3 regions of the Roseburia sp. AF25-13LB genome follow, and region 1 is predicted to be linked to each of the others. Evidence: predicted binding sites of a transcription regulator. Region 1 holds the regulator's gene; each other region holds the start of a gene.

Region 1 (4,557 bases):
TTCGTCAATCATCCACTGTGTAATCTTGTTATCGAAATCATCTCCACCTAATCTGGTATCACCATTTGTAGATAATACTTCGATGACTCCGTCACCGATTTCGATGATAGATACATCAAATGTACCACCACCTAAGTCGTATACCATAATTTTCTGTTCTTTTTCGTTGTCCAGTCCATAAGCAAGTGCTGCTGCTGTCGGCTCGTTGATGATACGTTTTACATCAAGTCCTGCAATCTTACCTGCATCCTTGGTTGCCTGACGCTGTGCATCATTGAAGTATGCCGGTACAGTAATAACTGCTTCTGATACTTTTTCTCCTAAATATCCTTCTGCATCAGCTTTTAATTTCTGTAAAATCATTGCAGAAATCTGCTGTGGAGAATACTGTTTGTCATCAATGCTTACTTTGTAATCGGTTCCCATATGTCTCTTAATGGAAGAGATTGTTTTCTCTGCGTTGGTTACTGCCTGACGTTTTGCTGGTTCACCAATCAGACGCTCACCTGTTTTTGTAAATGCTACGATAGATGGTGTTGTTCTTGCACCTTCCTGGTTTGCTATAACGGTAGGTTTTCCACCTTCCATAACTGCCACACAACTGTTTGTTGTTCCTAAATCAATACCAATAATTTTACTCATGTTCTTATCCTCCTATGCTTAATTCGCTACTTTTACCATGCTATGTCTGATTACATTTTCTTTGTACTTGTAACCTTTCTGTAACTCCTCGGCTACTACATTCTCACCGAGTTCTTCATCTTCCACATGCATTACTGCATTATGGAGATTCGGGTCAAACTCCTGACCGGCTGCTTCAATCGGTGTTACACCAACTTCTGTCAGCACTGTCATCATCTGCTTATAAATCTTATCCATACCTTCTACGAAGCCATTGTTTTTGTCTTCTTCCGGTACAGCTGCAAGCCCTCTTTCAAAATTGTCGATAACTGGAAGGATTTTCTCTAAGATTGCACTGGCTCCCATGTCATACATCTGGCTCTTTTCCTTTTCCGTTCTCTTACGGAAGTTTTCAAATTCTGCCATCTGACGTTTCAGCCGGTCGGTTAAATCTTCAATCTGTTCGTCCTTCTTATCTTTCTTGTCTTTCTTTTTAAAGATACCTTTCTTTTTCTCCTCATCTTCTTTCTCTATTTCTTCCGGTTCAGATTCGGTATCTTCCGTTTTTTCTTCTGCCTCAACTTCTTTTTCTTCTGAGGCGGTATTCTGTGCTTCTTCCTGCTTTTTTGCATCCTCTGCTTCTAAGTCTTCTAATACTTCCTCAAGCACTTCTTCTTTCTTTTCTTCTGCCACTTCCTTGCCACCTTTCTATGCTATTCTTTCTTCGGCTTATCAAATATGCCTTCTAGTTGTGATTTCAAATTTTTCAGATTATCCATGACGTTCTCATAATCCATACGCTTCGGTCCGATAATTCCTATCGTTCCCTTCACGCCTTTACCAAGTTCATAGGTAGCTGTTACCACACTGCAGTCCTTCATGGTCTGAATTGGAGATTCATCTCCTATATAAACCTGTATGCCGTTCTCCTCATTGCTGAGGTTATCCGTCACCAGACTTACTAACTGTTTCTTCTCTTCTAACGCATCTAAAAGCTCTCCTGCTTTCTGCGAATCCGATAACTCCGGATATTTTAAGATATTCGTTGCACCGCTGGTATATATCTCCAAATCCTCGTCTTCGCTGATTGCTTCTGCTACTGCATCCAATACATCACTGATGACTTTGGAATGGATACCGGCTTTCTCTTTCAACACTGCTATGGTGCCCAGATTAATCTGATCTAATGACAATCCATTTAAATGTGTATTCAAAAGCATGTTAAGTTTTAACATATGCTCATTATCTATCGGCTCTTCTATCGGAATCATCTTATTTTTCACAAGATTGCCTTCCAATACGACAACTGCCAGAATATGTTCATCATCCACATTGGATAACTGGATGAACTTCAGGCTGTTGTGGTGATACTGCGGTGCTGTTATCATGGTGGTGTAATTCGTGTTGTTCGCCAACAACTTTGCCACCTGCTGCAATACCTGTTCCATCTTCTCCGTATGTTCAATTACGAACTCTTTCATATCGGATACTTCTTTGTCCTTCTCTGCAATCAGATTATCTACATAGAAGCGATATCCCTTATCGGATGGAATTCTTCCTGCCGATGTATGTGGCTGCAAAATATATCCCATCTCTTCCAAGTCCGACATCTCATTCCGGATTGTTGCGGAACTCAAGTTCAAATCCGTATACTTGGAAATGGTTCTTGAACCAACCGGCTCACCCGTTTCCAGATAGTTGCGAATGATTGCATTTAAGATTTTTGTTTTTCTTTCATCTAATTCGTTCTCGTTCATTCACGTTCTCCTGAAAATGAAACTTTTATAGGTATTTGGAAAAGCTTTTTGTACTGCTTTTTCTTTGTTGTTAGCACTCAACTTGAAAGAGTGCTAATTTCTATGTACTTAAGATAGCACCATTCGTTTTTTTTGTCAACAGCATTTTATAATTTTATAATTTCTTTAGATTTGTTCTGATTCAATGCGGTTCAACACCGCACTACTTAATCCAGTAAAAACTGGGCGAGTACATAGTTACTGATGTCCATACCGTGGTCGCTGAGCTTTATTACACCGGCTTTTTTCTCGATTAAGTCCTCTTCCTGAAGCTGGTTTAAGACTTCGCCATATACTGCTTCTATTTCCACGCCGAAAGTCTCTTTGAATTCTGTTCTTGTAACTCCCTTTAACATACGCAGGCCTAAAAACATGAATTCTTCCATCTGGGCATGGCGGCTGATTGCATCTGCACTCTCATGGAGATTCAATGCCGGTACTCCATCTATTTCCTTCGCCGAAATATTACCGCATGCTTTGATATACGCTTCAATCTCTCTTATATTACTGTAGCGTACTTCTCCAATCAAGGAAGCTGCCCCAAGTCCTACCCCAAGATACGGTACCCGCTTCCAGTATCCGATATTATGCCTTGCCTCTTTCCCCTGCTTTGCATAATTGGATACTTCATAATGCTCATAACCTGCCTCTGCAAGAATCTCCTGAGTCTTTTTATAAATTTCATACTCTGTCTCTTCAGATGGCAGATGCTCTGTCGGCTTTCCGGCTTCCCGGAGCACTGCCTCGAATTTGTATTTTTCATAAAATGGTGTTCCCTTTTCGATAATCAGGGAATAGGCTGAAATATGTTCCGGTTTTAATGCTATGACACGCTTTAAGCTGGTGACAAATTTCTCCGTACTCTGATAAGGCAGGGCACTCATCAAATCAACGTTGATATTTTCAAATCCACATCTTCTGGCACATTCATAATTCTCCAAGAACTGCCGGTAAGTATGGATTCTTCCTAATATCTTTAATTCATCATCAAAGGCAGACTGTAACCCTATGCTGAGACGGTTAATGCCTGCTTCTTTATAGGTAAGAAGTTTTTCCTCATTTAAAGTTCCGGGATTACATTCTATGGTAATCTCTGCATCTGCTTCCACCTCAAAGCTTACCTGAATCTGTTTTAAAAGAAGTGCGATATATTCCGGTGCTAAAAGAGACGGTGTTCCGCCCCCTATATATATAGTAGAAAGAGCCGGACGTCCCATTGTCTGTCCGTAATATCTGATTTCATGCAAAAGAGCACCCACGTAGCGGTTTTGTAACCGCTCGTCCGCAGGTGCTGATAAGAAATCACAATATTCACATTTTCTTACACAAAAAGGAATATGCACATAAAGTTCCATCTATGTTCTCCTGTCATCTATTTCTCATCTAACTTCAGTACACTCATAAATGCTTCCTGTGGAATCTCTACATTTCCCACCTGACGCATACGTTTCTTACCTTCCTTCTGTTTCTCTAACAGTTTACGCTTACGGCTGATGTCACCGCCGTAACATTTTGCCAGCACATCTTTTCGCATTGCTTTTACTGTCTCACGGGCAATTACCTTGCTTCCAACGGCTGCCTGAATCGGGATCTCAAATAAATGTCTCGGAATCTCTTCCTTTAACTTCTCACACATCTTTCTTCCACGCTCATAGGCGGTATCCTTAAATACAATAAAGGAAAGAGCATCCACTTCTTCTTTATTAATAAGAATATCCAGCTTCACAAGCTCTGACTGCTCATAACCCTTCATCTCATAATCAAAGGACGCATATCCTTTGGAACGGGATTTCAATGCATCAAAGAAATCATAAATAATTTCATTTAACGGAAGGTCATATTTAATAACTGCACGGGTCTGCTCAATATATTCCATACTCTTATAGATACCACGGCGTTCCTGGCACAAATCCATAATGGCACCTACATATTCGGATGTCACCATAATTTCTGCTGCAACCATCGGCTCTTCCATATATTCGATTTCGGATGGATCCGGAAGATTGGATGGGTTTGTCAATTCTATCATGGTACCATCCGTCTTATGTACCCGATATACAACGCCTGGTGCTGTCGTTACTAAATCAAGATTAAATTCTCTCTCTAACCGCTCCTGAATTACCTCTAAATGAAGCAGTCC
Region 2 (4,557 bases), on a different contig from region 1:
ATAATGATTTCATCCAGACGGTTTAAAAATTCCGGCCGGAAGTTACCCTTCAGTTCTTCCATGACAGCTTCTTCTGCTTCCGGACGAATCTCGCCATTTTCGTCAATGCCCTCCAACAGATGCATGGAGCCTAAGTTAGAAGTCATGATAATAATGGTATTCTTAAAGTCTACGGTACGTCCCTGGGAATCGGTAATTCGTCCGTCATCCAGTACCTGAAGCAGTACATTAAAGACATCCGGATGTGCTTTTTCCACCTCATCAAAGAGGACTACGGAATACGGTTTCCGGCGGACTGCCTCCGTCAGCTGACCACCTTCATCATAGCCTACATATCCAGGAGGTGCTCCAATCAGACGGGAGACGGAATATTTCTCCATATACTCGCTCATATCGAGACGGACCATATTGGATTCATCATCGAAAAGGCAGCTTGCTAATGCTTTGGCAAGCTCTGTCTTACCTACACCGGTTGGTCCTAAGAACAGGAAAGAACCGATTGGCTTGCTCGGGTCTTTGATTCCGGCTTTGGAACGGATGATTGCTTCTGTTACCTTGGTAACGCCCTCGTCCTGTCCAATGACACGTTTATGCAGTTCTTCATCAAGGTGCAGTGTCTTATTTCGTTCGCTCTCAGTCAGTTTGGCTACCGGGATTCCGGTCCAGCGGGAGATAATCTTTGCGATTTCTTCTTCGCTGACACTTTCATGTACCAGTGATAAATCTTCACCTTTGACTTTCTCTTCTTCAATTTCCAACTGCTGCTGTAACTGCGGCAGCTTACCATATTTTAATTCTGCCGCTTTATTTAAATCATAGCTCTGCTCTGCCTGCTGGATTTCATTTTTCAGGCTTTCCAAATCCTCACGCAGCTTCTGGACTTTCTCTACGGATTTCTTTTCATTGTCCCACTGTGCCTTCTTATTCTGGAACTCACTCCGAAGCTCTGCTAACTCTTTCTGTAAGTCTGCCAGACGCTCCTGGCTCAGACGGTCATCCTCTTTTTTCAATGCAGTCTCTTCAATCTCTAACTGCATGACACGGCGGTTCAGTTCGTCTAACTCGGTCGGCATGGAATCAAGCTCTGTCTTAATCAGTGCACAGGCTTCATCCACCAGGTCAATTGCCTTATCCGGTAAGAACCGGTCTGAGATATAACGGTTCGAAAGCACTGCTGCGGAAACCAGTGCACTGTCGGTAATCTTTACTCCATGGAATACTTCATACCTCTCCTTTAATCCACGCAGGATAGAAATAGTATCTTCTACCGTTGGTTCGTCTACCATAACCGGCTGGAATCTTCGTTCCAATGCGGCATCCTTTTCAATGTATTCCCGGTACTCATCCAATGTGGTAGCACCGATACAATGCAGTTCTCCACGGGCAAGCATTGGTTTTAAAAGCTGTCCGGCATCCATGGCTCCATCGGTTTTTCCTGCACCGACAATGGTATGCAGCTCATCGATAAAGAGGATAATCTGACCTTCGGATTTCTTTACTTCATCCAATACTGCTTTCAGACGTTCCTCAAATTCACCACGGTATTTTGCTCCGGCTACCAATGCACCCATATCCAGTGCAAAGAGCTTCTTATCCTTTAATCCTTCCGGAACATCACCACGTACAATCCGTTGTGCCAGTCCCTCTACAACTGCGGTTTTACCTACACCGGGTTCGCCAATCAGTACCGGATTGTTTTTCGTCTTACGGGACAAAATTCGCACTACATTCCGGATTTCTGCATCTCGTCCGATGACCGGATCCAGCTTCTGGTCTCTCGCCCTCTCTACCATATCATATCCATATTTATTTAAGGTATCATAAGTAGCTTCCGGATTATCGGAGGTCACACGCTGGTTGCCACGCACCGTAGACAGTGCCTGCAGGAAACGGTCTCTTGTAATACCATATTCCTTAAAAATTTCCTTTAATGCAGGATTCGGATATCTTAATAAGGATAAAAACAGATGCTCTACAGAGACATAATCATCTCCCATCTGCTTTGCCTCATCCTCTGCACTAATCAATACCTTATTCAATGCCTGACCGACATAAACCTGGCCGCCGGACACCTTGGTTCTTGCTTCCAGATGGCGGATTGCATTGTCTACAAAATGCTCCTTCTGGATTTCCATTTTCTCAATCAGTTTTAAAATCAGTCCATCTTCCTGCTGCAGTAATGCCACTAAAAGATGTTCCTGCTCGATTTCCTGATTGCCATATTCATATGCTAATTTTTCGCAATCCTGGATTGCTTCCATTGACTTCTGTGTAAATTTCTGAATGTTCATATCTTTCACCTCATTTCCCACTGTGCTATGAACGAATTCCTGTTATTTCTGTTTCCAAGCATAAATATAGCACGCATTATTAGCACTGTCAAGAGGTGAGTGCTAAAATTTTCAGACAATTTTTGTTAATTTCTATTTTTCTTATATTTAAAAGGAATTCAGCAGTCCTTTCAGCCCTTCCTCTTTATAAACTCCCTTATAATATGCAACTTCATCTTTTATCATCTCATCAATCACCTGCATTCCAAGAAGTTCCACCGGTGCCTTATCATCTGTAAGAATATAATCGCCCTTTTCATAGGAAACGGTATCTGCCAATACCTCTGTCATCATTCCCTTTAACTCCTGATTCTCAAGCTTGGAAATGTTGTTAGAAAGATTCTTTAAAATTTCTCCATTGTCGGATGCAAACAGTTCCCGGTTTGTAGAGCCTGCCACATCCACAGTATATTCTGTTCCAAATACACTTCCTATGGTGTCGGAAAGATACTGGTTAATATTTCCTTCTTTCTGCCCACGCATGTTCATATTCACCACCATTACGCCATTTTCATTTAAATGCTCTTTTACCAGCGTAAAAAATTCAACGGAAGACATCTGAAACGGAATCGTAATATCCTGATAAGCATCTACCATAATGACATCGTATTTCTTATCGGATGCATTTAAAAATGCTCTTCCATCATAAGTCGTTACCGGCACATCCTCCGAAAGTGAAAAATACTGTCTGGAAAGCTTTGTAATCTTCTCATCAATTTCAACACCTTCCACATTCATATCTCCAAAATATTTCCGGCACTGGGTTGCATAAGTACCGGTTCCCATTCCAAGAATCAGCACATCCATGTCTGATATTTCTTTGTCTTTTAACATAAGCGGTGCCGCCATGGCATAATCATAATACATGCCGGTCAGTTCATCCTGCTTCATATACACAGACTGCACACCGAATAACACATTGGTGGATAAGGACACCTTGTCCTGATTTTCGTATACCTGAAGATAGTTATATACGGATTCCCCCTCATAGGTCAGATTATTTTCCCAGAATGCAAATGAGTCGGAATATCCAAACCCGCAGCACAGTGCAAATATCAGAATAGATGCAACTATTTTCTTCTTTCCGGTATGCGCATTGATAAAATATACGATGGATAATGCCAGTAAAATTCCCGCAAAGATAAGAAATGTAACGGATGTTCCTACTGCCGGAATTGTCACAAAGGTTGGGATAAAGGTTCCAATGATGCTTCCGATGGTGTTAAATGCCCCTAAGGTACCTACTGTCTTTCCGTTGTCATCTAAATTATCAACAGAATATTTTACCAGGGATGGTGTTACCGTTCCCAACAGAAACAGCGGAAATACGAAAATTACCATGCAGGCTGCAAAAGCTGCAATAATCAGGAAATTATTATTTACCGCAAAGATTAAAAGGGCTGATATTCCTATGATAATATATTTTCCCACTACCGGAATTAATGCAATCCAGATTGCGGCAATGATAATTCTTCCATACAGTTTATCCGGGTTCGGTGATTTGTCTGCCGTCCTTCCGCCATAAATATTTCCCAATGCCATGGCAATCATAATGGTTCCGATAATGATTGTCCAGACTATCTGGGAAGAACTAAAATATGGTGCAAGTAATCTGCTTGCGCCTAACTCTACTGCCATCACTGACATTCCTGCAAAAAAATTCCGTCAAATACAAAAATAACTTTTTCATATACACCTCTTTTATTTTCTTTCAATATCAATCATAAGATACTCCGACTTACATCCCGTTTTAAACTTAATCGCCCAGTCGGAAATTCCTGATGTTACAATAAAATTCGTATTTTCTCTCTGCTCATATCCATAGACACGGTCATCCGGTGTCATTTTCGTAAGATTCTCAATGGTCATCAGCGGGAATAGCTGTCCACCGTGGGTATGTCCGGAAAGAACCAGATCCACATTGACATTCTGCTGCGCTGCATAATCCTGTGGCTGATGGTCTAATACAATGGAGAATTTATCCGGATCAAGGTTTGCCGTCAGTTCTTCCATTGTGGCTCTTTTTTCTGCATATTCTTCGGATTTATCCTGTCTTCCTATTATATAGAATTTATCCGCAATCAGTTCTACCTCATCCTGCAGAACATGTACCTGATTTTTTTCTAATTCCACTATCAAATCATTTCCATCATAGCCCCGGTATTCCGGCGGATAATATCCTTTATCATGATTTCCAAAGACATAATATACACCATAAGTCGCATCA
Region 3 (4,557 bases), on a different contig from region 1:
GTTGGAAAATAATACAATAAAGGAGAAGACACAATATGAGTATGGAACCGGATTTTCTTACTTTGACAATCGGAAAACAGAAAAATATTGCATTGATTGCCCATGATGGGAAAAAGGCAGAACTGATTCAGTGGTGTAAAGACAATGCAGAGACTTTAAAGAAACATTTTCTGTGTGGAACAGGAACAACTGCAAAGATGATTACAGACCAGACGGGACTGCCGGTTAAGGGCTATAATAGTGGCCCGCTGGGTGGAGACCAGCAGATTGGTGCCAAGATAGTAGAGGGAAAAATAGACTTCGTTATTTTCTTTTCAGACCCGCTTACTGCAGCACCTCATGACCCGGATGTAAAAGCATTGCTTCGTATTGCCCAGGTCTATGACATTCCGATTGCCAATAATAAAGCGACCGCAGATTTTATGATTCATTCTGAACTGATGGATGAAGAATATAATCACAATGTGATTAATTTTAATAAGAATATCAGACAGCGGGCATCGACGATAAAGTAACAGCTGGAGCAGAGAAAAAGAATTAATATTGCAGAGTTAATTATAAAAAGCTGGCAGCAACAGATGGAAAATACGAATCCGTCTGCTGCTGCCAGTTTATAAATTAAACTTTAAGTTGTTATGATATTCATTATCCTTCAATAGAAATATATTTCCTTTCTTCCACAGCAGGTTTTGCTTCTTTCTTCGGAACGGTCAGAGTCAGGATGCCATTTTCAAAACCGCCTTTGATGTCATCCTGAGTAACGCCATCTCCGACATAGAAGCTACGCTGGTAAGAGCCATAGTAACGTTCTTTACGGATATATTTGCCATCTTTGCCTTTTTCGTCCTTGTTGTCCTGGTGTTTGGCATTGACGATGAGGTATCCGTCTTTCAGCTCAGCCTGGATATCTTCTTTCTTAAAGCCCGGAAGTTCAAATTCCAGTTCATATCTGTCGTCAAATTCCTTAACGTCAGTGTTCATGGCAGCACGGTTGTCTGCTGCAGGAGCATTGTAAGCTCCGAATGGAAATACATCATCGAATATATCATCTACAAAGTTGTTTGAAAAAATACTTGGTACTAACATAAGTCATTCCTCCTGAAATAGTCTATTGTAATTAGTAATAATGTTTCTTGTTTCTGTGAGCTTCTCTGGCTTCCTCAACAGCCTCATGGTCGGCTACATTAATTTTAGCTTTTACTTTCTTCTTCTTTAATGGATGTTTTGGATTTTTATCTGACATAATAACATGCTTCCTTTCTTAATCTGAATCAGATACCATATAAAGTTCTGTTATCCTTCAATGGCAATGTACTTGTGGTCTTCCACAGCAGGTTTTGCTTCTTTCTTCGGAACGAAGAGTTTTAAGATACCATGTTTAAATTCGCCTTTGATATCCTCTTCAGTAATGGCATCGCCGACATAAAAGCTTCGGCTGCAGGCTCCGGAATAACGTTCCTTACGGATGTACTTGCCGGATTTCTTATCTTTATCTTCCTCGTCCAAACCTTTGGCAGCGCTGATGGTAAGGTAACCGTTCTCTAAGGAAGCACTTACTTCGTCTTTCTTAAATCCAGGTAAATCAATGACCAGTTCATAACCATTATCTTGTTCCTTGATATCTGTCTTCATCAGACGTGCGGCTCTACGACCGTAAAGTTTTTTCTCAGTTTTTTTCATATCCATGTTATCGTCCATCCATGGAAAATCCTCAAAGAAGTCATCAAATAAATTCTCTCCAAAAATACTAGGCATCAACATAAGTCATCTCTCCTTTTTTAATAAATCATTTTATGCTTGTTTACCTTGTTTCTTTGGAACCGGGATGTTTTAGGAACTCTTTTTTTGTTCCTCTCCTTTGTTCTGACTACGTTATAGCACCAATTATTAGCACTGTCAAGAGGTGAGTGCTAATAAAATTGTGAAAAATTTGTGAAAAAACACAAATTGTGCAAAAACAAAGAAAAAACATGGAAATGCACTGTAAAAACAAATGAAATATATGGAGATATAATGCAGAAATATAGGGGGAAATAAGGGGTAGCATGATAAAAAGGAAAGAATATTGCAGGAACTATGAGACTGTGTTATGATTTCTATAACTTTGCGTCATGGAAATTATGAGTTTAGGAGAAAAAACAAAATGAAGACACAGAATGAGAAAAGAAGTACATTTTCGGGGAAGATAGGGTTTGTATTATCAGCAGCAGGCGCTTCTGTGGGACTGGGAAACATATGGAGATTCCCATATCTTGCGGCAAAGTATGGGGGAGGAATCTTTCTGCTGATTTATATTATACTTGCACTGACTTTTGGATATACGATGATTATGGCGGAGACTTCTATCGGAAGAATGACGAAGAAGAGCCCGGTGGGAGCATATCATACCTTTGGAAAATCCCGCTGGCTCTCTTTCGGTGGCTGGATAAATGCGATTATTCCGGTTTTAATCGTGCCATATTATTCTGTAATTGGCGGCTGGGTAATGAAATATCTGGTGGAATATATCAGGGGAAATGGCAGTAAGCTTGCATCGGATGGATATTTTTCTGATTTCATTTCCAGCGGACTTTCCACAGAAATCTGCTTTGCTTTTTTTGCAGTATTTACGTTGGGGATTATCTTTGCCGGCGTCCGGAATGGTATTGAACGGGTATCCAGATTTATGATGCCGGTGCTGGTTGTTCTTTCTATATTAATAACGGTTTATTCCGTAAGCAGACCGGGAGCATTAAAAGGAGTTAAATATTTTCTGATTCCAAATTTTGAAAATTTTTCCTGGATGACGGTAGTAACAGCCATGGGACAGATGTTTTATTCCCTGTCCATTGCCATGGGAATTCTCGTTACTTTTGGTTCTTATATGAAGAAGGAAGTTTCTATTGAGGAGTCCACGAAGAACGTGGAAATCTTCGATACAGCGATTGCCATGATGGCAGGGCTGATGATTATTCCGGCAGTCTTTGCATTTTCCGGTGGAAATCCGGAAACCCTGCAGGCGGGTCCATCATTGATGTTTATTACGATTCCAAAAGTATTTGACAGCATGGGACTTGGAACCGGAGTCGGAATTTTGTTTTTTGTACTGGTGCTGTTTGCAGCAATAACAAGTTCTATTGCATTAACGGAAAGTGCAGTATCGACTTTTGAAGATGAACTGGGCTGGGAAAGACGGAAAGCAACGGTAATTGTCGGTATTGTAATGCTTCTTTTGGGAAGTCTTTCTACACTGGGATATGGACCATTGGCGAATGTAAAAATTATCGGAATGCAGATTCTTGATTTCTTTGATTTCCTGACGAACTCCGTGATGATGCCGATTGCAGCTATTGCAACCTGCCTTCTGGTATCAAGAGTGGTGGGAGTGCAGCGGATTGAAGAAGAAGTAACCCGGGGCGGCAACCCGTTCCGCAGGAAAAAGATATTTACGGTGATGATAAAATACCTTTGTCCGATCTTTGCAGCGATTATTTTAATCAGTTCCATAGCAAATGCTTTTGGATGGATTCAGATGTAATGAATGACAAATTAAGAAAATACAGAAATGCAACTACGAGAAACACGCTTTGCGAGTTTCTCGAGTTATCGCGGTGCTCGTCAAATCTGCATGCAAGCATGCGATTTTTCTCGCTACTCGCGTAATCAAAAAGAGCGTTCTTTCCTAATTAGGAAAGACGCTCTTTTTGGACAGAACCATATTATGAATTTGCCATATCCTTAACGGCATTCAATGCCTTCTGGACTGGTGGCAGACAGATAATGATTAATGTAATAAGTGCTTCTGCACCAAGGTATGCACCGTTGTAAGCAAGAGAGTATACCACTGCATTCGGGAATTCTTCCGGAGCATACATGCCGAAGAAAATCCAGCCGGAAAGGAATGCGAAGAAGTATCGGCCTAATACACCAGCGATATAACCTTTGATAAGTCCATGTTTGGATTTGCTGAAAAGTCCGGAAAGTCCTAATGCACCAAAGGCGAAGAGGTAGTCCACTAACATCTGTGGAACACTGATGATGTAAGGGTCAACGACTAACTGCAGAATTCCGTAAGCAAAAGCTGCGGTTAAGCCGGCACCCAGACCGTACCAGTAACCAATCAGAACGATGAATAACATGCTCAGTAAAGTAACGGAACCGCCCATTGGCATGTCAAAAAGTTTAATCATGGAAGTTACCATAGCCAGTGCGATTGCCATTGCTGAAAAAGCAAGCTGCTTTGCACTGAATTTCTTTTTACCTCCGAAGATGGCGCAGCCAATCAGAAGAATGGCAAGCATGATGATAACGAGGGCTGTAAAACCTGCGGTGGTAAGCTGGTAAGATGAGCCGTCGTATGTTGCAAAAAATGACATAAAAAATCCTCCTTAAAGATGATACTCTGCCAGGAGGTTGTATATGTGCTTCCTTACGCCGGTATTATCCGGTTCAAGTAATAAGGGTCAACGCAGATGCGTTTCTCAGCCAAAGGCGCCCCTAGCAAAGTGATATTTTGTTTTCAGTTTGTAATGGTAACAGTGGCAGCTTAAAATGTCAAGTATATTTTTTAATGCAGAT

Evidence for each region. Region 1 encodes HrcA, which represses chaperone genes, less so after heat shock. Its sites were predicted from a motif close to TGTTAGCACTCNNNNNNNNNGAGTGCTAACA; they were not measured.
Region 2: clpB (ATP-dependent chaperone ClpB) is a predicted target of HrcA. The motif match lies at 2,369-2,399, and genes of this name have one in related genera.
Region 3: DWY37_RS13295 (Hsp20/alpha crystallin family protein) is a predicted target of HrcA. The motif match lies at 1,886-1,916, and genes of this name have one in related genera.

Annotation. Positions count from the first base shown of each region.
Region 1 is NZ_QUFO01000001.1:564,897-569,453, forward strand. It holds gene dnaK (molecular chaperone DnaK) at 1-642, opposite strand, end outside; gene grpE (nucleotide exchange factor GrpE) at 661-1,314, opposite strand; gene hrcA (heat-inducible transcriptional repressor HrcA) at 1,335-2,378, opposite strand; gene hemW (radical SAM family heme chaperone HemW) at 2,585-3,772, opposite strand; gene lepA (translation elongation factor 4) at 3,790-4,557, opposite strand, start outside.
Region 2 is NZ_QUFO01000002.1:359,848-364,404, reverse strand. It holds gene clpB (ATP-dependent chaperone ClpB) at 1-2,291, opposite strand, end outside; gene DWY37_RS04885 (spermidine synthase) at 2,439-3,968, opposite strand; gene DWY37_RS04880 (metallophosphoesterase) at 4,032-4,557, opposite strand, start outside.
Region 3 is NZ_QUFO01000011.1:9,460-14,016, forward strand. It holds gene DWY37_RS13285 (methylglyoxal synthase) at 42-515, shown strand; gene DWY37_RS13290 (Hsp20/alpha crystallin family protein) at 646-1,086, opposite strand; gene DWY37_RS16305 (hypothetical protein) at 1,118-1,243, opposite strand; gene DWY37_RS13295 (Hsp20/alpha crystallin family protein) at 1,294-1,761, opposite strand; gene DWY37_RS13300 (sodium-dependent transporter) at 2,144-3,517, shown strand; gene thiT (energy-coupled thiamine transporter ThiT) at 3,699-4,355, opposite strand; TPP riboswitch at 4,389-4,488, opposite strand.